2 regions of the Chitinibacter fontanus genome follow, and region 2 is predicted to be linked to the other one. Evidence: predicted binding sites of a transcription regulator. Region 2 holds the regulator's gene; the other holds the start of a gene.

Region 1 (11,309 bases), 1.3 Mb from region 2:
TCAATATCTCCTCCCGAAGAGAATGTACGGGGGCCACTAGTATTTCCCGCGGTGGCAGCACCACTAATGAGTGAGACACCAGAGCTATCAATTAAATCATAAGTAATAATTGGGGCTTCAGGCTTAGTGGCATTAGGCTGCCAATAAAATTGCACCGAGAAATCACGCGGTGCGGGTGCCGCAGCCCATTTCTGTGGGTCAGTAACCTCCCCAGGGCTAACAATCCCAGAACCAACATTGGCTGAATTATAAGCAGTAACAAAGGTGCCATTACCGTTCTTGATCCGCTGAAATACATCCGCACCAGATTCTGAAATTGGAATTTGGCGACCATCTGATATTTGCACAATACGCTGACCATCATCACCAAAATAGCCAACGTTACCAAAGCTGGACTCGGTAAACGGCTTGGTATCGCCTTTAAATCCAGAGAATAAATAATTGCCCTGCCCATCCGTCGTATTTGCCAACGCGAGCAACTCTTGATAACGCCCTTTGAGCTCGGCTTCTTTCATCCGTTTTTCTTCAGGCCCTAAGGCCGGATTCCCAGCGCTCACCGCCAATTCCTGTACATTCTGAATGAGGCCGGTAACTTGATGCATGGTGCTCTCACTCAAGCGCATGAATGAATCTGCGGCACTGCTGTTGGTTGCATATTGCTCATTAATTGATTTAGCTTGGGCAATATCCAAAATACGCGCAGATGCAATTGGATCATCTGCTGGCGTCAAAATTTTTCGACCAGACGACAACTGACTTTGCAGCTTCGCTTGGTCTGCAATATGCCCCTGCAAATTGCTTGAACCAATATTAAATAAAGTGGTGGTAGCGATGCGCATATCCTGTACTCCTAAAACTGCCTAAATCAGCGGCCAATATTCATGATTTCTTGAAATGCACTTTGTGCAATTTGAATCACTTTACTTGCGGCTTGATAGGCTTGCTGGTAACGCAGCAGATTCGCGGCCTCTTCATCAAGATTGACGGCTGACACTGAGTCGCGACTACTTTCTGCATTTTCGAGTAATTTATTTTGGGCCTTACTCATAATGGTTGCCTCGTTGGTTTGCGTACCAATCGTGCTAACCATACGCCCATACGATTCTTGATAGGTGGCCGAACCACCTTCTAAAAGTCGAGTAGTCTGTAACTTGCCTAACGCCAAAGCATTACGGTTATCAGCCACGCCACCAATATTCGGTTTCACAGTAATGGTATCCCCAGTAGCAGGGGTGCCATCCATTTTCATGCTCCAACCATTGATTTGCAAAGTCATTCCCGCAGTATAGGTTTGTGCCGCAGAGGTAACCCCAGTCACTGTATCGGTATAGGTAAAACTTGTGGCACTCGTAAAATTAATCGTAACTTGATTTTTTAGCGCTGGATTTATCGCACTGTCGGTCGAGCTAATCGATGGAGTATCAACCGTATGCTGCACCACCTTAACCGAGCCGGTATTACTCGCCCCCAAACTAGAGACCACCGGCGCTGCAGCCGCAATTTCTTTGGGGTCTGTCGTGCGAACGGCCAAGCTGCCAATCATGCCTTCCAGTGGTTTGATCACAAAGCGATCGTTCGCATTCATCGCGCCAGAGTTTATGCGCAATGTCATGCCATCTTGGTTAATCCCCTGCGCCATTTGGGCCGCCGAATAAACCGTGCGTGCGCCATCACTCTGGCGATACATGGTGTAGTTAGTACCGTCATAACTTAATTCATAGTTACTAGCGGTCAATTGGCCCACATTCGAAATGTAACCACCCAACTGAGCATTACCTGTATTGCTGGTATTAAAGTTAATCTGGCTAATTGCAGGAGGGAACGAAAAGCCATTTTGATTTGGCAACACCGCCCCAGCAGGAGCTGCCGACAAAGTTAAACCGGTCACTGGATCGGTACTTCCCAGCGCAATAACCCCACTTGTGGCGTTATCGGATAACCGCTTGATGACGTACCCTGCCCCGCTTGGCGTAATCGAAAAATCACTATTTTCAGCGGTGCCATTCGGTGAGCTCACCCGAATATTAACACCAGGCGCAGTCCCAACATTCAAATCAACCACATTGCTGCGTTGGATATCAAATAGGTTTTTTCCCAAATTACCATTCAAATCCTGTCCGGCCTTGTGTTGCTGGTTAAACGTTTCAACCAAGCCTAGTGCAGTGCGCTCCAAACTATTTTGCGCCAAATCTAATGATTGATTACGATAATCAAGCAAAGCGCCTAATTGACCGCCAGAAAGCTGATTTTCCGGCAAAAAAATTGTTTGGTTATTTTGCTGATAACCCACAGTAATCCGTTCCGGATCAGCTGGGTTGGGCTGTGCTGTTAATTTATTCACAACGCCACCAACAACCAAGCCTTGGCCATTACCAATAAAGACATTAATACTGCCATCCGATAATGTCAGCGTATTAGCTTTTACTAGTTTATTGAGGTCTTTTACCAGCAAATCACGCTGATCTAATAAATCATTCGGCGGTTGCCCTGAAGACTGTGCAATAACAATTTTATTATTCAACTCAGCAATTTGTTCAGAATAGCCATTAATATTGCCGATGGTATTAGTAATCTCGCCATTCAGCGCACTTCTTTGCTCTTCCAAGCGCTGCGAGAAGACCTGAAAACGATTGACCAAAGTTTGTGCGCTGGCCAGCATAGCTTGGCGTGACGGTGGACTAGCTGGATTAGTCGCAACGTTTTGCACATTACTGAAAAAATCTTGCAATGCAGGTGACACCCCCGCAGTGGGGTCTGCCACGATATTATTAATTTCGGATAGATGCGACAGCCGCGTCGATTGATAGCTTGATTGGGTTTGCGCCACTTCAACCGCTTTGGTTAAAAAACGATCATACATCCGCGTGATTGAATCAACCTGCACGCCCAGACCATTAAAACCACTACCAGACAGCAATGGATATGGAGCACTTTGCGACAAGCGCTGGCGTGAAAAACCATCGGTATTCACATTCGAAATATTATGCCCGGTCGTCGTTAGCCCCAGACTTGCTGCATTTAAGCCTGATACGCCGATACCAAAAACGGATGATGCCATGATTTAACCCCTTGAATATATATCGGCTTTATGCGCTAACTCTTGAGAGACCTAATTGCTCTGCGACTCGATCGGCAACACGCGTTAATTTTTGTACATACTGCGGATCAGTGGCATAGCCTCCGGCCACCAAGGCTTTGGCAAAGCCAATCGCATCGCTACCTTGCGCTACCGCAGCGCCATAGCGGCGTTTAATTAAGCTGGCGTAATCAGCCATTGAATCGGCATACGAATCATAGGCGCGAAATTTCTCAATGCGCTTTTGTGCAATGCCATCAACGTATTCGGTGGTTAGGACATCAACGGTTTTACCTTGCCAGCCACTACCCGCTTTAATACCGAATAAATTGTGCGACTCAATCCCGTCGCTCGACTTGATACCTTTTTTACCCCAACCGGTTTCCAGCGCTGCGTGGGCAAGCAATAAATGCGGCGAAAGACCAAGATTGGCGGCAGTCGATTTTGCGGCATCGCCGAGCTTGCGCACAAAATCTGGCACCGCATCCAATTTAGCCTTGCTGTCGGCGGCAACACTCAACCCTTCTGCGGCAGGTTTTGCCGCTACTGCCGCTGCGTTAGCCACTAGCGGGCGTTTAATCGCGCCACGCACTTCGCTTAGCAAGGGTTGCTGCAACAGTGCTGGGTTATCCTGAATATTGAGCTGACGCACAATCAGCTTGGCAAAACCAATACCACCACTTTGAGCCCAATTTTGCGCTAGCTGCTGATCGCGCATCCCTTTAAAGGTTTGACTTGCTGCGCTTTGATCAAACTCATCAGTAGGCGCTGCCTTGCGCATTGCGCTGAGCATTTGCTGCAATAGCAGTGCTTCAAATTGCTGCGCGGCCCCTTGTGCTGCTGCGCCTTTATTATTCAGACTGCTCGCACGCAAACGATCCAAGCTGCGTGGATCAGCTGAAATACTTTGCGAATCAAGCGTGGCACGGGGCAACATGGCGATACTCCTGAAGAACTTGCCAGATTACAAGCAAGGAGTATGCCCAAAATAAAAGGCGCTCAAATCTGAGCGCCTTTTAAATACCTGATGGGGTATACCACTAAAAGCAAATCAATTTTTAAGCCAAATGCATATACCCATAGTTTGTTTGCCAAGCCATTAAATCACTTCCAATTCGGCATTCAAGGCACCGGCAATTTTCATTGCTTGCAAAATAGCCAACAAATCTTGCGGCGTAGCACCCACCGCATTGAGCGCCCGTACCACTTGATTGAGCGTAGCGGCCTTTGGCAAGCGCACCACTGGGCCTTTACCTACTTCAATATCAATATCCGCGTTTTGCACTTTAGCAGTTTGTCCATTGGCTAATGGTTTAGGCTGCTCGACTTTGTTATCCGCCAAAATAGTTACGGTTAAATTGCCGTGCGCAATCGCGCATGGATCAATCGTCACCGCCTGATTCATCACCACCGAACCAGTACGGGCATTAATAATCACCTTAGGCGAAGTTTCACCCGGCGTGACATTCACACCCTCAAGCTTGGCCAAGAAAGCAACGCGCTGATTTGGGTCGAGTGGCGCACGCACTTGAATCACCCGGCCATCCAGCGCGGCGGCCACTGGGCCAATTTGGCTATTGATGGCATTGACCACACGGCTGGCGGTGGAAAAATCAGTCTTGAGCAACTCCAATTGCACAAACTCGCCGTTGCCCAGCAAGGTCGGCACCGCACGTTCCACCGTGGCACCAGCAGGGATGCGCCCTGTTGCTAACTGATTGATTTGCGTACTCGAACCACCAGCAGATGCGCCCGCGCCAGCAACCACTAAATTACCCTGCGCCATGGCGTAAATTTGTCCATCGGCCCCCTTCAGAGGCGCCATTAACAATGTGCCACCCCGTAAGCTTTTTGCATTACCAATGGAAGACACCACGATATCAAGTGGCTGGCCTGGGCGAGCAAACGGCGGCAGCGTTGCTGTTACAGTCACTGCAGCGACATTTTTCAATTGCAAATTGCCGCCCGTTGGTACCTGAACCCCCATATTGGTGAGCATATTCACCACCGATTGCACGGTGAATGGCGTTTGCGTGGTCTGATCACCACTTCCATCAAGACCAACTACCAAGCCATAACCGACCAACTGGTTATTGCGCACGCCAGCAAAGCTAGCTAAATCCTTTAAGCGATCAGCATACACTGGCAAGGTATAGACACACAGGGCAATAGCCAAAATTAGTTTACGCATATACCCGCCCCATCAATTCAATTAAAACGGCCATACCGAGAGGAAAAACCGCTGCATCCAGCCCATCGTATTTGCATCGCTAATTGCGCCCTGCCCCACTTGCTCGATACGGGCATCGGCAACACGGGTAGAAGAAATCGTATTTCCAGCCTTGATGTCGTTAGGATTCACGACCCCGGTAAAGCGCAGGACATTGTTATACCCATTTACTACAACTTGTTTTTCACCACCAATCGATAAATTGCCGTTGGCAAAAACATCAATCACAGTCACCGCAATACTACCCTTGAAGGTGTTGGTGCTATTAGTCTCGCCTTTACCTGCAAATTTATTATTGGTACTTATATCGGCGGTGGCGTTAAATAGCTTCCCAAGCGCAGCTGGCATATACGGAATATCGGCCGAGCCGCTTAAAGTGAGCCCACCATCGCGATTCGTACTGCTATTGGCTTTATTAACTGCGGTTAGATTTTCTTCAATTGTCACAACCAAAATATCGCCAATACGGCGCGCCACCGGTTCTTCAAACAGCATTTTGGCGGTTGCCGCCTGAAAAATCGCGCCATTATTATTGCCAGTCAGCACGCTTGGCTGAGCGCGTGCGGAGGTTGGCTGAGTCACAATCGACTGTGGTGCCACACACGCAGTCAGACTAAGCAGCAAGAAACTCCAGCAAACTAAACGCAATTTTTTCATAGTCACCATCATGGCCAATTACATCTGCGACAATTTCGCCAGCATTTGATCGGTAGTTGTCACAGCTTTGGAGTTAAGCTCAAACGCACGCTGCGCCTGAATCATATTGATCAATTCTTCCGTTGCATTCACATTCGACGTTTCGGTATAACCTTGGTTAATCGCACCCAAACCGTTCGTGCCAGGCGTTCCCACTGTTGGCGCACCACTCGCAGAGGTTTCCAGATATAAGTTCCCACCGATTGATTCCAAGCCCGGTGGGTTAATAAAGGTGGCAGTCTGAATATTACCGACTTGAATCGGTGCTGCCGCGTTATTATTTACAATGGCCGACACCGTACCATCTTTGGCAAATGTGATACTGGTTGTGCCTTGTGGCACCTGAATTGCTGGCGACAACTCGTAACCGCTACTGGTTACGATCGTGCCTTGGCTATTGACCTGAAATGCACCATCACGCGTATAAGCAGTCGTACCATTAGGCAAAGCAATTTGGAAAAAGCCATCACCATTAATGGCTAAATCGAGCGGACCATCAGTTTTTTGCAGATTGCCGACCGAATGATTACGCACGGTGGCCACAATTTGCGTGCCAGTACCTACATACAGCCCGCTAGGTAATGAGGTTTGCTGACTCGTCGCACCGCCCGCCTGCCGCAAATTTTGATACATCAAATCTTCAAAAATCGCACGTTCGCGTTTATAGCCATTAGTGTTCACGTTGGCCAAATTGTGTGAAACCACATCGATATTAAACTGCATGGCATCCATGCCGGTTTTTGCAGTCCAAAGCGAACGCATCATGATGCTAAATCCTTGTTTTTATATGGCTTAACTATTTAATGAAAGCAGGGAGCTGGCCGAGCGGGAGTTTTGCTCTGCGGTCGTGAGCAATTTGATCTGCATATCAAAATGGCGCTGCGTTGAAATCATATTGACCAACTGCTCGACCGAATTGACGTTACTACCTTCTACGCCGCCACTGGCCAAACGCACTTCAGGATCCGCTTGCGCAGTTTCACCGTTACGTTGACGAAACAGGCCATCAAGTCCTTTTTCCATCTGCGCATCTGGCGGGTTAACCAATTTCAACCGCCCCACTTCCACCGTCTGAGTAGGATTGGCCATATCAATGGCCGTGACTGTGCCATCGGGCGCAATCGTTGCACGGTTGTTTTCAGGAATAGTGAGTGGACCACTTTCGCCTTGTACAATCTCGCCCGAATGGGTTTTTAGTAGGCCTGATGAATCAATCGCAAAGCTGCCATTTCGGGTATAAGCCTCACCACTGGAAGTCTGCACGGTCAGCCAACCGTTACCACGAATGGCAACATCCAAATCCCGTCCGGTTTGCTGGAAAATACCGGGGCTTAAATCTGCGGCTGCCGTTTGCTGCACAACATACGCCCGTGTACCCATGCCTGGACCGCCAAGCGCAGCAACCGCACGTGCCGATGCCAATTCAGCACGAAAGCCTGGTGTCGTTACATTTGCTAAATTGTTCGCAATCGTTGCCTGACGGGTTTCGCTGTTTTTAGCCCCCGACATCGCCACATAAATTAAACGATCCATACCTTAGTTATGACCTTTTATCAGCGCAGATTCACAATGGTTTGCATGATGGTGTCTTGCGCTTTCACCGTTTGAGCGTTGGCTTGATAATTGCGTTGCGCAGTAATCAAGTTCACCAGCTCAGAGGTCAAATCCACGTTGGAATCCTCAACCGCAGCGGCCTGCAAAAAGCCGGTATTGCCTTGCCCAGGGCCGTTTGTTAGGGGTTGGCCAGAGCCAAATGATTCAGCCCAACGGTTATCGCCCAAGGGTTGCAAGCCTTGTGGATTAGTAAACGTAGACAACACCACCTTAGCCACATTGCGGCTTTGACCATTGGAATAACGACCTTGCACTACCCCTTCTTTGCTCACCGAAATACCGGTTAAAACACCGTCGGTATAGCCATCTTGGGTCAAGGTATTCACATTGTATGGGCTACCAAATTGGGTCGATTTATCAAAATACATTTGGAAATTGAGCCCAGCCGAACCATTGTTCAGCGTTGCAGCAGTGACATTGAAAGTCGTTCCGCCAACGGGCAAACCCACCGGTTTACCATTGGCATCAAACGAGATGGTCGTACTTAACTTAGCCACTGCAGGCACTTGGGGACCTAAAGTACCATTAGCATTAACATCTTTACCATCCAGGCCATATTTAATATCCCAAGATCCAACCGTACCTCCTGCGGCGGGGTCTTGCTTGCGGAAATACATCGTCTGCGTATGCGCCACACCTAAAGAGTCAAATACGGTGGCCGACGTTGAATAATTATATGTGGTCGGGTCAGTGGACGAGAAAGCGGTACCGGCTGGAATCACTTTATCGGCCGCATTCAAATTCAAACCCAGATTCAAACCCGCGCCAGTAACCCCAGATGCGCCAGTTGCCCGTGCGCCGATATTGGAAAATTGCAGCTGAATAGGTTGTGGCGTTGAGCCTTCTAGGAAAATGCCGGTTCCTTGATCTACAGCCCAGCCGGTAAGAAATTGGCCGTTATTAACGATATAGCCATTCTTATCGAGCTGGAATTGGCCATTACGTGCATAGCTAATACTGCCAGTTGGATCTTGCATACGGAAAAAACCATTCCCGGTAATCGCAACATCCAGCGGATTATTCGTTGAGGTAGTATTACCCTGCGAAAACTGCTGGGCAATCGTCGTCACCTTGGCACCGATACCCGCAATATTTGAGGCGGTACCAAAGGTACTGGCATAAATATCGGCAAACTCTGCGCGCGACCCTTTGAAACCAACGGTATTCACGTTGGCGACATTATTACCAATTACGTCCAGATTTTTAGCTGCGGCGCCGAGACCACTTAAGCCTTGTTGGAAACCCATGATACGCTCCTTACCTTAACCGTTTGACTGCTGAATCTGGATAATGCCGCCAAAATTGGTTTTCTCACCATTGGCCAAATACACCCCAACACCATCGCTGCCAAATTCCACCGACTTAGCCACCTGCCAAGTCACCGTACTCAAAGCAATTTCCTTGCCATCTTTTTGTGCGGTTGCCGTTACCTTGTAATTACCAGCAGGAACTACAGTGCCATCGGCCTTCTTGCCATCCCAAGCGAGCTGCACCAAACCAGATTTAGCGGTCGTAACTGGCACTTTGGCTACTTCAGCGCCTTTGTCATCATAAATGGTCGCCATTGCATTGCTGGCACCATCTGGGATATTAAAACGCAAGTCGGCCGCTTTACTGCCATCAAAGCGGAAACCATTGCCGGGGCACAGGACTTCTTTGCCGATCAAGTTTGCCGCCTGCATCACTTGTGTACCCGCGTACAAACTGGTCATTTGCGCCATCGATGCATTGAGCTTTTCGATGCCGCTCACCGTATTAATTTGCGCGATCTGACTCGTGGTTTGCGCGTTATCCATCGGGTTCATTGGGTCTTGCGACTGCAATTGCTTAACCAACAACTTCATAAACCGATCTTGCTGCTCTTCAGTTTGCGTTTTAGTGGTGGTGGTTCGCGCGTTTAAAGAGCTGTAGTCAAATTGACCTGAAACTGGATTGGTTGCCATGGTGTATTACTCCTTAAACTTGACCGAGCGACAAGGTACGCAGCAGCAGCGTTTTGGCGGTATTCATCACATCAATATTGGTTTGGTACGAACGTGACGCGGAAATCATATTGGTCATTTCATCCACTACGTTGACATTAGGCATTGCCACGTAGCCATTCGCATCGGCAAATGGGCTTTTTGGATCAAACACTAATTTAGGAGGTGCCTGATCTTCGATTACACCAGCTACCTGCACGCCAACGGATTGCTTATTATTGGCCGTTAGCGGCTGCGCCTGAAACACCACTTGTTTCGCGCGATAAGGCTGACCATTTGAACTAGTCACCGATTCAGCATTCGCCAAATTACTTGCCACCGCATTCAGGCGCGCTGATTGCGCCCGCATGCCAGAAGCTGCTACATCAAAAACTCGGAACATCGACATCAGTTAATCCTTATTGGCCGGTCAGCGCGGTTTTCATCGATTCAATTCGCCGCTGCAAGAAGGTCACCGAAGCCTGATAACGAATGGCGTTATCGGTAAATTCTTTCATTTCGGTGTCCATTTCCACCGTATTGCCATCAATCGATGGTTGACGCTCATTACGGTATTTCAGTTCGGGAGCAAACAGATCAATCGTCAGTGATGGTTGCAAATGGCGAGCATTACTGGTGGCCAAAGTCGCCGTTTGCTGGCCTGCACGGGCGCTTTCATAGGCGGCTTTAAAATCGAAATCGCGGGCTTTGTAATTGGGCGTATCCGCATTGGCGATATTTGACGCCAAAATTTCCTGTCGATACGAGCGCATTTTCAGCGCAGTTTCCTGATTACGAAAATAGTCGTCGATTTTGCCCAGCATATCGCACTCCAAATGAATGCACAGATACAAGCACAATGTATGCCAGCAAGAAGAAACCGCTAGAGCCGCGGTTTTATTGACTTAGAGAGAGGGAAAACCGCTCAAAAGCGGCAAGGTTTGCCGCTTGAGTCGGCTGATCTGCCTGTGCAATCACTCAGACTAAAATGATGATGGGTATAGCTTTAAATACCAATAAATTTAAAGCCTAAGAGGCAATACCCTTAATACTTGAACGCCAAATCACTTGTTGGCTCGATTCTGCAGGTTGCAAGACTTGCTGCAACACAGCCAAAGCGGCGTCCGCGTTGGCCGCACCACACATAAACAGATCAATCGCTGCATAGCCATGCTCTGGCCACGTATGAATACTGATATGCGACTCGCGTAATAACAGCATACCGGTCACACCTTGCTCAGGACCAAAATGATGAAAATGGCGTTGCAGCACATGAGCCTGGCCAGCTTGGACTGCGGCCAGCATGGCGTTTTCAATCAAAGCAGGATCGGCCAATACCGTAGGTGTACAGCCTTGAAAGTCGGCAATTAAATGTCGACCAAGTGGCACGGGGTTAGTCATCGACAACTCTAGTAATGGCTCATGCTTCATTTATGCCCACCACCCGAACTCCAACCGCCAGAAGACGAACCGCTGCTCCAGCCACGACTACTCCCTGACGATGAACCTGAATTGCTGCATGACGATAAATTGAACAAGGTGCAAATCGTGATAATCGCGATGCAGTAAATTTTGTAAAAGCCGTTGCTCATTCGTCCGATTCGCTTTTATTAAGTGGCCAATGCAAAACATAGGCAGCCATACCAGTCCAGAACACGCCTTCCAACACATCATCGCCAAACAAGGCTAGAGGCAGGTTGATCGCCAGCAGAATCAGCGTATAACGCCAAGC
Region 2 (11,309 bases):
GCCAGCCTTGGCTTGCCTGAGTGAGTGTGTACTGGATTCTGGCTTCGGTCGGAATATTGGCTTTACTTACTGTAGAGCTAAATTCCAGGCGAGTATTGCTACGACTTAATACCTTCATCCCTTTACTAGTTCGAAAGCGAACAATATCTTCGATCACGGCTTTATTGCTGCGACCGACAATCAGAACACTGGGCACGTTTGGTTGCGCTTTTGCGACAGGTTTGGGTTCGGTCTGAGGTGTTGGTGCTGGTGGTGTGCTGCATGCGCTTAGCAAAATGCTGCTGATTAATAGGCATAGCCACTGAGATGTCTGTTTTTTCATACAGGGTTATCCAAGTCGAGGTGTGTATGCTCAAGATTAAACTCTTGGGCTAAATGTTTACCTAATGCCTCAATGCCATATCGTTCTGTTGCATGATGACCTGCTGCAATAAATGCAACACCACTCTCTTGCGCCAAGTGTGTAACAAATTCCGACGCTTCTCCCGTGAGGTAACAATCGATGTCTAAATTGCTCGCTTCGCGGAAATAGCTTTGTGCCCCACCGGTACACCAGGCAATAGTGCGAATGGCTTTACCCGGATTGCCAATCGTTAGTGGGGGGCGTTTGAGTTGTATCGCCACATGCTGGCTAAAGGTGTCTAAGGACATAGGAACTGGCAGCTCACCGCGCCATACTAGCTCTTGTTCGCCAAAGCGTGCGGTTGGAATCAGGCCTAATTTTTGTGCCAGCTGTGCGTTGTTACCCAATGTTTCGTGAGCATCAAGTGGCAAGTGATAGGCCAAAAGATTGATGTCAGCAGCGAGTAGTTTGGCAATACGCTGTTTTTTGGTTCGGACAATTGTTTGATCTTCACCTTTCCAGAAATAGCCATGGTGCACCAAAATTGCATCAGCGCTTTGGCTGATCGCCGCATCGATTAAGGCTTGTGAGGCGGTTACCCCGGTGACGATCTTGTTAATTTGATCTTTGCCCTCAACTTGTAAGCCATTAGGGGCGTAATCTTTGAATCGCGCCACTGCAAGCAGTTGTCCGATATAATTTTCTAATTCTTGGCGTTGTATTGGCATAAAGATAAACGTGATATGAAAAAACTTTGGCTCATTTTCGCACAAACTACCACTATCGGTCTGGCGATCTGGTTCTTGGTTACCTTACTGAAGCCGGAATGGCGTTTGCCGGTAGCACCGCAAACTCCGGTTGTAACCGTGAAAGAGACACAAGCGACAGCTTCTGCTCCCGCAGAATTATCGTATAGCGCTGCCGCAAAAAAGGCCAAGCCTTCAGTAGTGAATATTTTTACATCGCAGCAAGCGCGCCAGCCGCGTAATCCCTTGTTGAATGATCCATTATTTCGACGCTTTTTTGGTGACCGCGGGCAAGATGAAGATGGGCAACGGCCATCTAGCTTAGGTTCGGGCGTTTTGGTGTCTTCGCAGGGCTATATCGTCACCAATAATCATGTGGTTGAGGCGGCTGATGAAATTGAAGTCGCGCTCGCCGATGGTCGTACTGCTAGTGCCAAATTGATTGGTAGTGATCCGGATACTGATATTGCCGTGATTAAAATTGATCTGTCCAATTTGCCAGCGATTAGTTTTGCCGACGCCGACAAAGTTGAGATCGGTGATGTAGTGCTGGCCATTGGTAACCCATTTGGTGTTGGACAAACGGTGACGATGGGGATTGTGTCAGCGCTGGGGCGCTCCGAGCTGGGGATCAATACCTTTGAAAATTTTATCCAGACCGATGCTGCGATTAATCCAGGTAATTCGGGTGGGGCCTTAATTGATACCCGAGGTAATTTACTCGGCATTAATACGGCGATTTACTCAAAAACGGGTGGTTCTTTGGGGATTGGTTTTGCGATCCCAGCAACGACCGTGAAACAAATTATGGAGGCGCTGATTAAGGATGGTAGTGTCACGCGCGGCTGGTTGGGGGTAGAGGTGCAGGATGTTACGCCTGAGTTGGCGTCATCGTTTCGCTTGAAAGACACCAAGGGGGCGCTGATTGCTGGCGTGGTGCGTAACGGCCCAGCGGCTAATGCGGGCATCAAACCTGGTGATGTCTTGTTATCGATTGACGGAAAAGAGGTCGTTAATTCGGCCAAAATGCTTGATATTATTTCGGCCTTAAAACCTGAGCAGGTGGTTCCGATGAGCTATGTGCGACAGGGTGAACAAGTCGATGCCAAAGTTGAGCTTGGCAAACGACCAAAATTCAATCGTCGCTAGGGTATATTGCTGAGAAACAGATTCATATTGGTTTTTCGGCTTATACTGCTTAATGTATGTGGGCTCTAGGTTATTACTTGGAGCCCATTTATTTGCCTTGTAGTAATAGCATTTCAGCTGCAGCCAAGTTTTCTGGCACCCCCAGTAGCACCATCACATCGCCGTTTTGTAGCTGAAAGTCATCGCTTGGCTGCGCTGACGCACGATTCTTACGGCGGATGCTACGCACTTCTACATCCAGCTCATTGAGCGCCAATTCACTAATGGTAAAGCCAATGGCGTGAGCATTTTGGGTGAGTTGCACGGTATGCAAACGCGCTTGATGACGGTCGGATTCATCATTGTCTTCATGCGTGCCGCGATAGAATCCACGAATCATTTGATACCGCGCTTCACGTACTTCGCGAATACGTCGCACTACTTTGTTGAGAGGAACACCGAGTAGCATCATGGTGTGCGAGGCGAGCATCAAACTGCCTTCCATTATTTCTGCCACAACTTCGGCGGCCCCGGCGTTTTTGATTAAATCAATGTCGCTATCATCTTGAGTTCGAACGATAACGGGTAGCTCAGGGCGAATCTGGTGAACCACTTCTAGAATTTTCATGGCCGAATGTGTGTCGGCATATGTGACGATTAAGGCTCGGGCGCGCATTAAACCTGCGGCAATCAGTACCTCGCGCTTGGCTGCATCGCCAAATACCACCGACTCACCCGCGGCGCCGGCTTCGCGTACTTTTTCCGGGTCCAAATCTAAGGCAAAGAAGTTAATGTTTTCCGAGTGAAGAATCCGCCCTAGTGATTGTCCACTCCGGCCATAACCGCACAGTATGACGTGCCCGGTGTTGGCCATGCTACGCACCGCAATTTGGTGCAGATTGGCTGCAAGGTTCATCCATTCGGAGCTGGCAAGGCGTAGTACCAATTTATCCGAGTGTTGGATCAGAAATGGTGTGACCATCATCGAGACTATGATTGCCGCAATGGTGCTTTGCAGTAACTCGTTGGGCATCAAATTTTGTCCAGCTGCTAATGCCAATAAAACAAAGGCAAACTCACCGCCTTGCCCGAGGGCGAAACCAGTCCGCCACGCAGCACCAGCCGAGTTGCCAAATAACTTGGCGAGCCCGGTAATAATTAGAATTTTGATAGGGCCAAGTACCACCACCAGTAGCAAGATCAGCGGCCATTGTGATAGCAAAATCGCAAAGTTAAGGTTCATCCCGACGGTGACAAAAAATAGGCCAAGTAGCAGATCGCGGAATGGGCGAATGTCGTCTTCAACCTGGTAGCGATATTCAGTTTCTGCAATCAGCATCCCCGCTAAGAAAGCTCCCAGTGCCAATGACAAACCAGCCAATTCGGTTAGCCAGGCAATGCCAAGGGTGATGAGCAGGATGTTGAGCATAAACAGCTCGCTCGAATGTTGCCGAGCGACCAAATTAAACCAAGGGCGCATCAACTTCTGCCCCAGCCACAGCAATAAAGTTAAGACGATAAAAATCTTTAAAGCCGCAAAGCTAAGTGAGGCCGCTAGTGCTTCAGCAGGCTGACTCAATACCGGAATCATGATCAGGAAAGGAACGACGGCCAAATCTTGAAAGAGCAAAATGCCAAATGCATTTTGCCCGTGCGGGGCGTGCAGCTCATTGCGATCGGTGAGCAATTTGGACACCATGGCAGTTGAGGACATTGCCATTACGGCGCCTAAGGTCAGGCCGACCTGCCAGCTTAAGCCTAAAAGAATGACTACACTGCCCACCAGTAGCAACATGGCTAGTACTTGACTCAGGCCCAGTCCAAATACAATGCGGCGCATGGCGTTGAGTTTGGCAAGGTTGAATTCTAGCCCCAAGGTGAACATCAAAAAAACTACGCCAAACTCGGCTAAATGGCTTGCTTCTTCGCTGGATGGAATCACTCCCAGCGCGTGTGGCCCAATGATCATGCCGATTAGCAAGTACCCGAGCATTGGCGGGAGTTTGATTTTTCGGCAAATCACCACGGTAAATACCGCAGTGGCAAGTAAGAAGAGTAGGCTTTGTAAATTTGAAGACATACCGCGCTAGTGAGTCTCGTTGTGTAGGGTGAAGAGGCTGACCTAGTCCAGTAAATAATGCTAAAGACTAATTAGTTTGATGTAAGTATAACTGAAGCGAATAGTATTTATTAGCAGATCGCTGTTACAGACTGCAGAGGTCTTTTATAATCCGAGCTCAAAATTCACTGGTGAGGGCTTGAATGACGCAAACTGCATACCATAGCGCCTGCCGCGTTTTGGAGATGGAAGCTGCAGCAATTTCAGCAACTGTAGCTCGGCTTGATGCCGAGCAATTTAATCGTGCCTGCGAAATGATTTTGGCCTGTACTGGGCGTGTTGTGGTGATGGGGATGGGCAAATCAGGGCACATCGCGCGCAAAATTGCTGCCACGATGGCCAGTACCGGTACGCCTGCCATGTTCGTTCATCCAGGGGAGGCCGCTCATGGTGATTTAGGTATGATTACGCGCCAAGATATTTTGCTGGTATTGTCAAATTCGGGCGAGAGTGATGAAGTTTTGGCGATTCTGCCTAGCTTAAAGCGCTTGGCAACGCCCATTATTTCGCTGACTGGTAATCCTAATTCAACGCTGGCAACACAAGCTCAGGTGCACCTTGATGCAGGGGTACAAGAAGAAGCATGTCCTTTGAATTTGGCTCCAACCGCTAGTACTACGGTTGCTTTAGCTTTGGGCGATGCCTTGGCCGTGGCATTGCTTGAGGCACGTGGATTTCAGGCGGATGATTTTGCACTTTCGCATCCGGGCGGTAGCCTAGGGCGCAAACTACTGGTGCATGTGCGTGATTTAATGCATGCAGGTGATGCCTTGCCCGTAGTGCAAACCACCATGAGTTTGCGTGATGCTTTGCTAGAAATCAGTCGCAAAGGGATGGGGATGACCGCGGTGGTCGATGAGCAGGGGCTGCTACAAGGTGTGTACACCGATGGTGATTTACGCCGTACCTTGGATCGAGATTTTGATTTGCGAACTACGCTGGTGTCGGAAGTGATGACCCGAAATCCTGCTACCATAGAGGCGCAGCGGCTCGCAGCTGAAGCTGCGGCAGTGATGGAAACGCGTCGAATTAATGGTTTGCTGGTCGTTGATGCTGGCGTTCTGGTCGGTGCTATTAATATGCATGACCTACTTCGCGCTAGAGTGGTTTAAAGGGGTATATCCCTGTGAGCCAAGTTTATACTAATGTTAAGATTAATACCCTGCTAGGGGTGGAAAAATGATTGAACGGGCAAAACCAGTAAAATTAATGATTTTTGATGTCGATGGTGTGATGACCGACGGTAGTTTGTATTTTTCTGACTCAGGCGAAGAAATGAAAGCATTTAATTCGCTCGATGGGCATGGAATGAAAATGCTGCAAAATAGCGGGGTGAAATTGGCGATTATTACCGGACGCACTTCTCGTTTGCTTGAGCATCGAGCGCGAAATCTGGGCATCGACTATTTGCACCAAGGCTCACACGATAAATTGGCTTCCTTTAAAGCTTTGATCGAGCAAGTTGGAGTGAGCGAGCACGAGTGTGGGTTTATGGGGGATGATGTCATTGATCTGCCTGTAATGCGTCGCGTTGCATTTGCCGTGTCGGTGCCAGCTGCTCCCGAGTTGGTGCAGCAATATGCGCATTATGTCACTGGCCGCCAAGGCGGTGCTGGCGCGGTACGCGAAGTATGTGAATTAATCATGGCAAGCCAAGGAACGCTGGATGCAGCTTTGGCTCCATACCTGCAGTAAGGCGATATTTTGCGTAGCCTGACTATTTGGGCCTTGCCCATGATGCTATTGTTACTGGTTGCTGCCCTAATCCTGGGTTTGAGCCGTGCGGCAATAGATATGGTTTCGACCAAGAAAATTGATCCGAATACGCCAGATATGATTACCCAGCGTGGTGTATTGGAGCGTTTTGATGTGGCGGGGCTTAAGCGATCCGAGTTGATTGCAAGCGAAGTGCGCCACTTCCGTGCCGAAGATACGCTGCTGTTTAATCAGCCACGTTTGGTACAAACGGATCCGGGTAAGCCTGTGATGACGGTGACTGGTGTGCGCGGGAAAAGTATCTTCAAAGCTTCGCAAATCTGGTTCTATGATCAAGTGGAATTGCGTCGCGCACCATTCGGCACGCAAGCAGAGCTCATTATCCATAGCCATGACGTGTTTTTGAATCAAGCAACGCATCAAGCTAGCTCCGATGCCCCTGTGGTGGCAGATATGGGGCCGCATCATGCTGAGGCAGTTGGGTTTGTTGCTGACAATAGCGCACAGACTCTTTTATTAAAATCTAAGGTAAAAATGACCTATGTTCCGACCGCTCGTGCTGCCCTTGTTGGCACTGCTACTCAGTAATACCGTTTCAGCTGAAACCGCCGATCGTGAAAAACCGATGAATATCGTCGCAGATAATTGCGCTTTAGATCAGAAAACGCAGCAAAGTGTTTGTACCGGGAATGTGGTTGTCACACAAGGGACCATGGTGGTTCGTGCCGATAAGCTGGTGACTCGCCAAGACGAGCAAGGCAATCAGTTTGCCCAAGGTGAGGGGCGTCCGGTGCGCTTTAAGCAAAGACTAGATTCGGGTGAGATGCTGGATGCTGAGGCGTTGCGCTTTGATTATGACGGTGCGAAAGGTTTTATGGTGTTGATGGAAAAAGCTTGGATTAAACGTAATCAGGATTTAGTTGTGGGTGACAAAATCACTTATGACATGAATACCGAGTACTACCAGGCGCAAAGTAAATCGGGTGGACGTGTAAATATCACTCTGACCCCTAAGAAAAAAGCCTCTGAAACCGCCAGCAAGCCCGTGAGCAAATAAAACGCATGAGCACTCTTAAAGCCCAGCATTTGCAGAAAAGTTATAAGAAACGCACTGTAGTGCGCGATGTATCACTGGAAGTCAGTAGTGGTGAAGTGGTTGGTTTATTGGGTCCCAATGGAGCCGGCAAAACCACCAGCTTTTACATGATTGTCGGTCTGGTGCGGATGGATCAGGGCACCATCGAGCTCGATGGTGTCGACGTGAGTCAGCAGCCGATTCATAAGCGCGCTCGCTTAGGATTGGGCTATCTGCCCCAAGAGGCCTCGATTTTTCGCAAAATGACTGTGGCCGAAAATATCAAATCGGTGCTGGAGCTGCACTACAGCGATAAAGCGCAAATTATTGAGCGCCTAGATGAATTATTACATGATCTGCATGTGGGGCATCTACGCAATAGTAATGCCATGAGTTTGTCCGGTGGAGAGCGCCGCCGTGTCGAGATCGCGCGTGCGTTGGCGTCTAACCCACAATTTGTCTTGCTTGATGAGCCATTTGCCGGTGTCGATCCGATTGCGGTGATTGATATTCAGCGCATTATTGGCTTCTTGAAAGAGCGCGGAATTGGGGTGTTGATTACCGATCATAATGTTCGCGAAACGCTCGGTATTTGTGACCGTGCTTATATCATTTCAGAAGGCTCGGTGATGGCAGCTGGTAAACCGGCTGAGATCGTGAATAATGAAGATGTTCGTCGCGTATATCTGGGCGAACACTTCCGAATGTAATTTCCTCCTTGTGCTGGATTTATGAAGCAATCTTTGCAGCTGCGCATGTCGCAGCAGCTCAATTTAACGCCACAATTACAGCAGTCGATCAAACTGTTGCAGCTTTCTACGCTCGATTTTAATCAGGAAGTTGAGCAATACTTGGCAGATAACCCGTTGCTAGAGAGGGAAGAGTCGGCTGGTGACTCGCCGGACTCCCTCGAGGTCGCCGCTCCTGAGACGACTGACTCCAGTACGGATCATGTGGATGATTTGGATGGACTTCGTTGGGACGAGGTAAAAAATGGTGGTTCATACGACGAGGATGATGAGCACGACCCCACTTTACGAGTCGCGATTGAATTAAGTTTGCGTGATCATTTATTGGCGCAAGCCCGTCTGATGGGGCTTTCTGCGCGTGATCATGCCCTGCTTGCCTTGTTAATTGAAGCCTTGGATGAAGATGGCTTACTCACGCAAGACTTAGAGGAAATTTTTGCGCAATTACCTGCTGAAATAGTGCAGGAGCTTGAGCTTGAAGTTGATGAGTTGCGAATCGCACATCAATATTTAATGCAGCTCGAGCCGCTGGGGGTTGGCACTCGATCCTTGTCGGAATGTCTGTTGCTGCAATTGAAATCTGCTCCCAATACTCCTGAGTATTTGTTGGCGCGTCGCTTAATTGAGACTGGATTGGAGTTATTAGCGATCCGCGATTTTGCCAAGCTAAAAAAACAGTTTCAATGTGATGATGATCAATTGCGTCAGGCTCAGCAGATTATCCGGGCCTTGAACCCTAGACCAGCGGCCAACTGGGGCGCGGATACAACACGTTATGTCGTGCCTGATGTGCTGGTGCAAAAGTTACGTGGTCGCTGGACTGTGCGCCTGAATCAGGCTGCGCAGCCCAAAATTAAAGTCAATGAAATGTATGCGCGGCTGTTGCAAGGTGAAGTTGGAGACAATCTTGCTAGCGCTTTGCAAGAAGCTAGGTGGTTGATTAAAAGCATAGAACAGCGTGGCAGTACGATTTTGCGGGTGGCCCAAGCGATCGTTGCGCGGCAGCAAGCGTTTTTTGAATATGGCGAAGTGGCCATGAAACCGCTGGTGCTGCGTGATATTGCTGAAGAGCTCGATTTACACGAATCAACGATTTCGCGCGTGACAACGCAAAAATTTATGCTGACACCGCGCGGCGTTTTGGAGTACAAATACTTCTTCGGTAGTCATGTTGAAAACGACAGCGGCGGCGAAAATTCAGCAACATCGATCAAAGCTTTGATCAAACAACTGGTAGCACAGGAAAATCCAAAGAAACCATTATCGGATAGTGCTATAACAGAAGAACTCGCAAGGCAAGGTGTCGCAGTAGCGCGGCGCACCGTTGCCAAGTATCGGGAGGCGCTGAACATTGCGCCTGCCAGTCAGCGCAAAAGCCTATAAAAAGGCGATATAAATCGAAGGAGCAATATTATGAACCTCAACATCAGCGGTCATCATCTTGAAGTTACTCCAGCTATCCGTGAGTATGTCACTAGCAAAATCGAGCGCGTGGTACGTCATTTTGACAATGTGATCGATGCAACAGTGATTCTTTCGGTAGACAAACTGCAGCACAAGGCCGAGGTCACAGTACACGTGAGCGGCAAAGACATTCACGTTGAGGCTATTGAGGAAGATTTGTATGCCGCCATTGACGTTCTGATGGACAAATTAGATCGTCAGGTGGTTAAACACAAAGAAAAACAATCATCACATCGTGGTGAAGCTCTCAAACACCAAGCGGTGGTTGAAGAATAATTCGTTGCGTAAGCAATACAACGGGAACGCCGCGAGTCGTTCCCGTTTTTGTTTCTGAGCAAGGCAAGTACAATACCCAGTCCACTAGGGAACACGATTAAGACCATGAGCCTGATTACCAAAATTCTGCCAACCAGTAATGTATTTTTAGATTTAGATGTTGGTAGCAAAAAGCGCGTTTTTGAGCATGTGGGTATTGTGTTTGAAAATAGCCATGGCATTGCGCGTAGCGTGATTTTTGATAGCTTGTTTGCGCGTGAAAAGCTCGGTTCTACCGGTTTGGGGCAAGGCGTTGCCATTCCGCATGGCCGGATTAAAGGCTTGAAAGAGGCGACCGGTGCCTTTGTTCGTTTGAAAGAACCTATCCCATTTGATGCGCCTGATGGCAAACCGGTGTCGCTAATTTTTGTTTTGCTAGTGCCAGCCAATGCCACCGATCTGCATCTGCAAATTCTCTCCGAATTGGCTCAACTCTTTTCGGATAAGCAATTGCGCGAAGAGCTCAATGCCGTGCCAGAGCCGCACTTGGTGTGGCAGCGGATCTCAAGTTGGCAGCCTTACGGCGCTGATTTTACGTAATAGCAATAAGCTAGACTCCCTTTGCTTAGCTGGTTAATATCAAGACTGCATCTGATTGATGCAGTTTTTTTTTGAGAATCGTATGCCCCAAATTACTGCCCGCCAATTATTCATTGATAACGCCGAGAAACTGCGCCTAACTTGGGTGGCTGGACAATCTGGGGCGAATAATCTGCTGTCTAACGATGCCAGTGAGCAAAAGCCATCTTTGTCGCTGGTTGGGCATTTGAATTTTGTACACCCTAATCGGATTCAAGTGCTGGGCATTGCCGAGATTGCCTATGTCAATGGCCTCTCACCCGATGTGCAGCTCAGTAGTCTTAACCAGTTATTTGCCAGCGAAATGGCGGCGATGATTGTCGCCAATGGGCAGGTAGTACCCGATGCCTTGCGTGATGCGGCTGAGCGCCATCATGTGCCTTTATTGACAAGCCCTGAGCAATCTCCGTATTTAATGGAGGTATTGCGCTATTACCTAAGTAAAGCATTGGCTGTATCTACACACCTGCATGGGGTATTTCTGGATGTGCTGGAGGTAGGCGTTTTGCTGACGGGCGAATCGTCAATGGGTAAATCCGAGCTGGCACTGGAGCTGATTTCACGCGGTCATGGTTTGGTGGCCGATGATGTGGTCGAGGTTTATCGTACTAACCCCGAAACGCTGGAAGGTCGCTGCCCACCAATGTTGCGCGACTTTTTGGAAGTGCGCGGGATTGGTGTATTGAATATCCGGACGATTTTCGGTGAAACCGCGGTGCGGCCGAAAAAAACGCTGAAATTGATTATTCATCTTGCCAAAGCCGGTGGCGAATCGCTCGCACCGGTAGATCGCTTGCAAATGCAGGCGGCGACGCAGGCGATTTTGGATGTGCCAATTCGCAAGCTGGTGATTCCGGTGGCGGCGGGGCGCAATTTGGCGGTGTTGGTTGAGTCGGCCGTGCGTAACTATATTCTGCAATTGCGCGGCATTGATTCGACGCGTGAATTCATCGAACGGCATCAAAAATTTATGGAAATGGGCGAGTAATGCCAAATTCAAAGCATCAGCAAGTCGTTTTGTTGTCAGGTCTCTCGGGCGCCGGTAAATCGGTTGCTTTGCGTGCGCTGGAAGATT

Evidence for each region. Region 2 encodes sigma-54, which starts transcription at its own class of promoters, with help from an activator protein. Its sites were predicted from a motif close to CTGGCACGCTTCATGCTT; they were not measured.
Region 1: flgJ (flagellar assembly peptidoglycan hydrolase FlgJ) is a predicted target of sigma-54. The motif match lies at 4,045-4,062, and genes of this name have one in related genera.

Annotation. Positions count from the first base shown of each region.
Region 1 covers NZ_CP058952.1:2,814,215-2,825,523, reverse strand. The annotation lists gene flgL (flagellar hook-associated protein FlgL) at 1-839, opposite strand, end outside; gene flgK (flagellar hook-associated protein FlgK) at 866-3,058, opposite strand; gene flgJ (flagellar assembly peptidoglycan hydrolase FlgJ) at 3,087-4,013, opposite strand; gene HZU75_RS13495 (flagellar basal body P-ring protein FlgI) at 4,176-5,267, opposite strand; gene HZU75_RS13490 (flagellar basal body L-ring protein FlgH) at 5,289-5,963, opposite strand; gene flgG (flagellar basal-body rod protein FlgG) at 5,982-6,767, opposite strand; gene flgF (flagellar basal-body rod protein FlgF) at 6,795-7,535, opposite strand; gene flgE (flagellar hook protein FlgE) at 7,556-8,863, opposite strand; gene HZU75_RS13470 (flagellar hook assembly protein FlgD) at 8,879-9,559, opposite strand; gene flgC (flagellar basal body rod protein FlgC) at 9,573-9,986, opposite strand; gene flgB (flagellar basal body rod protein FlgB) at 9,997-10,401, opposite strand; gene speD (adenosylmethionine decarboxylase) at 10,607-11,008, opposite strand; gene HZU75_RS13450 (DUF4178 domain-containing protein) at 11,166-11,309, opposite strand, start outside.
Region 2 covers NZ_CP058952.1:505,661-516,969, reverse strand. The annotation lists gene HZU75_RS02410 (hypothetical protein) at 1-322, opposite strand, end outside; gene HZU75_RS02405 (Nif3-like dinuclear metal center hexameric protein) at 319-1,071, opposite strand; gene HZU75_RS02400 (Do family serine endopeptidase) at 1,087-2,238, shown strand; gene HZU75_RS02395 (monovalent cation:proton antiporter family protein) at 2,327-4,297, opposite strand; gene HZU75_RS02390 (KpsF/GutQ family sugar-phosphate isomerase) at 4,480-5,448, shown strand; gene HZU75_RS02385 (KdsC family phosphatase) at 5,516-6,031, shown strand; gene lptC (LPS export ABC transporter periplasmic protein LptC) at 6,071-6,640, shown strand; gene lptA (lipopolysaccharide transport periplasmic protein LptA) at 6,594-7,109, shown strand; gene lptB (LPS export ABC transporter ATP-binding protein) at 7,115-7,837, shown strand; gene HZU75_RS02365 (RNA polymerase factor sigma-54) at 7,859-9,259, shown strand; gene hpf (ribosome hibernation-promoting factor, HPF/YfiA family) at 9,290-9,616, shown strand; gene HZU75_RS02355 (PTS sugar transporter subunit IIA) at 9,722-10,195, shown strand; gene hprK (HPr(Ser) kinase/phosphatase) at 10,278-11,222, shown strand; gene rapZ (RNase adapter RapZ) at 11,222-11,309, shown strand, end outside.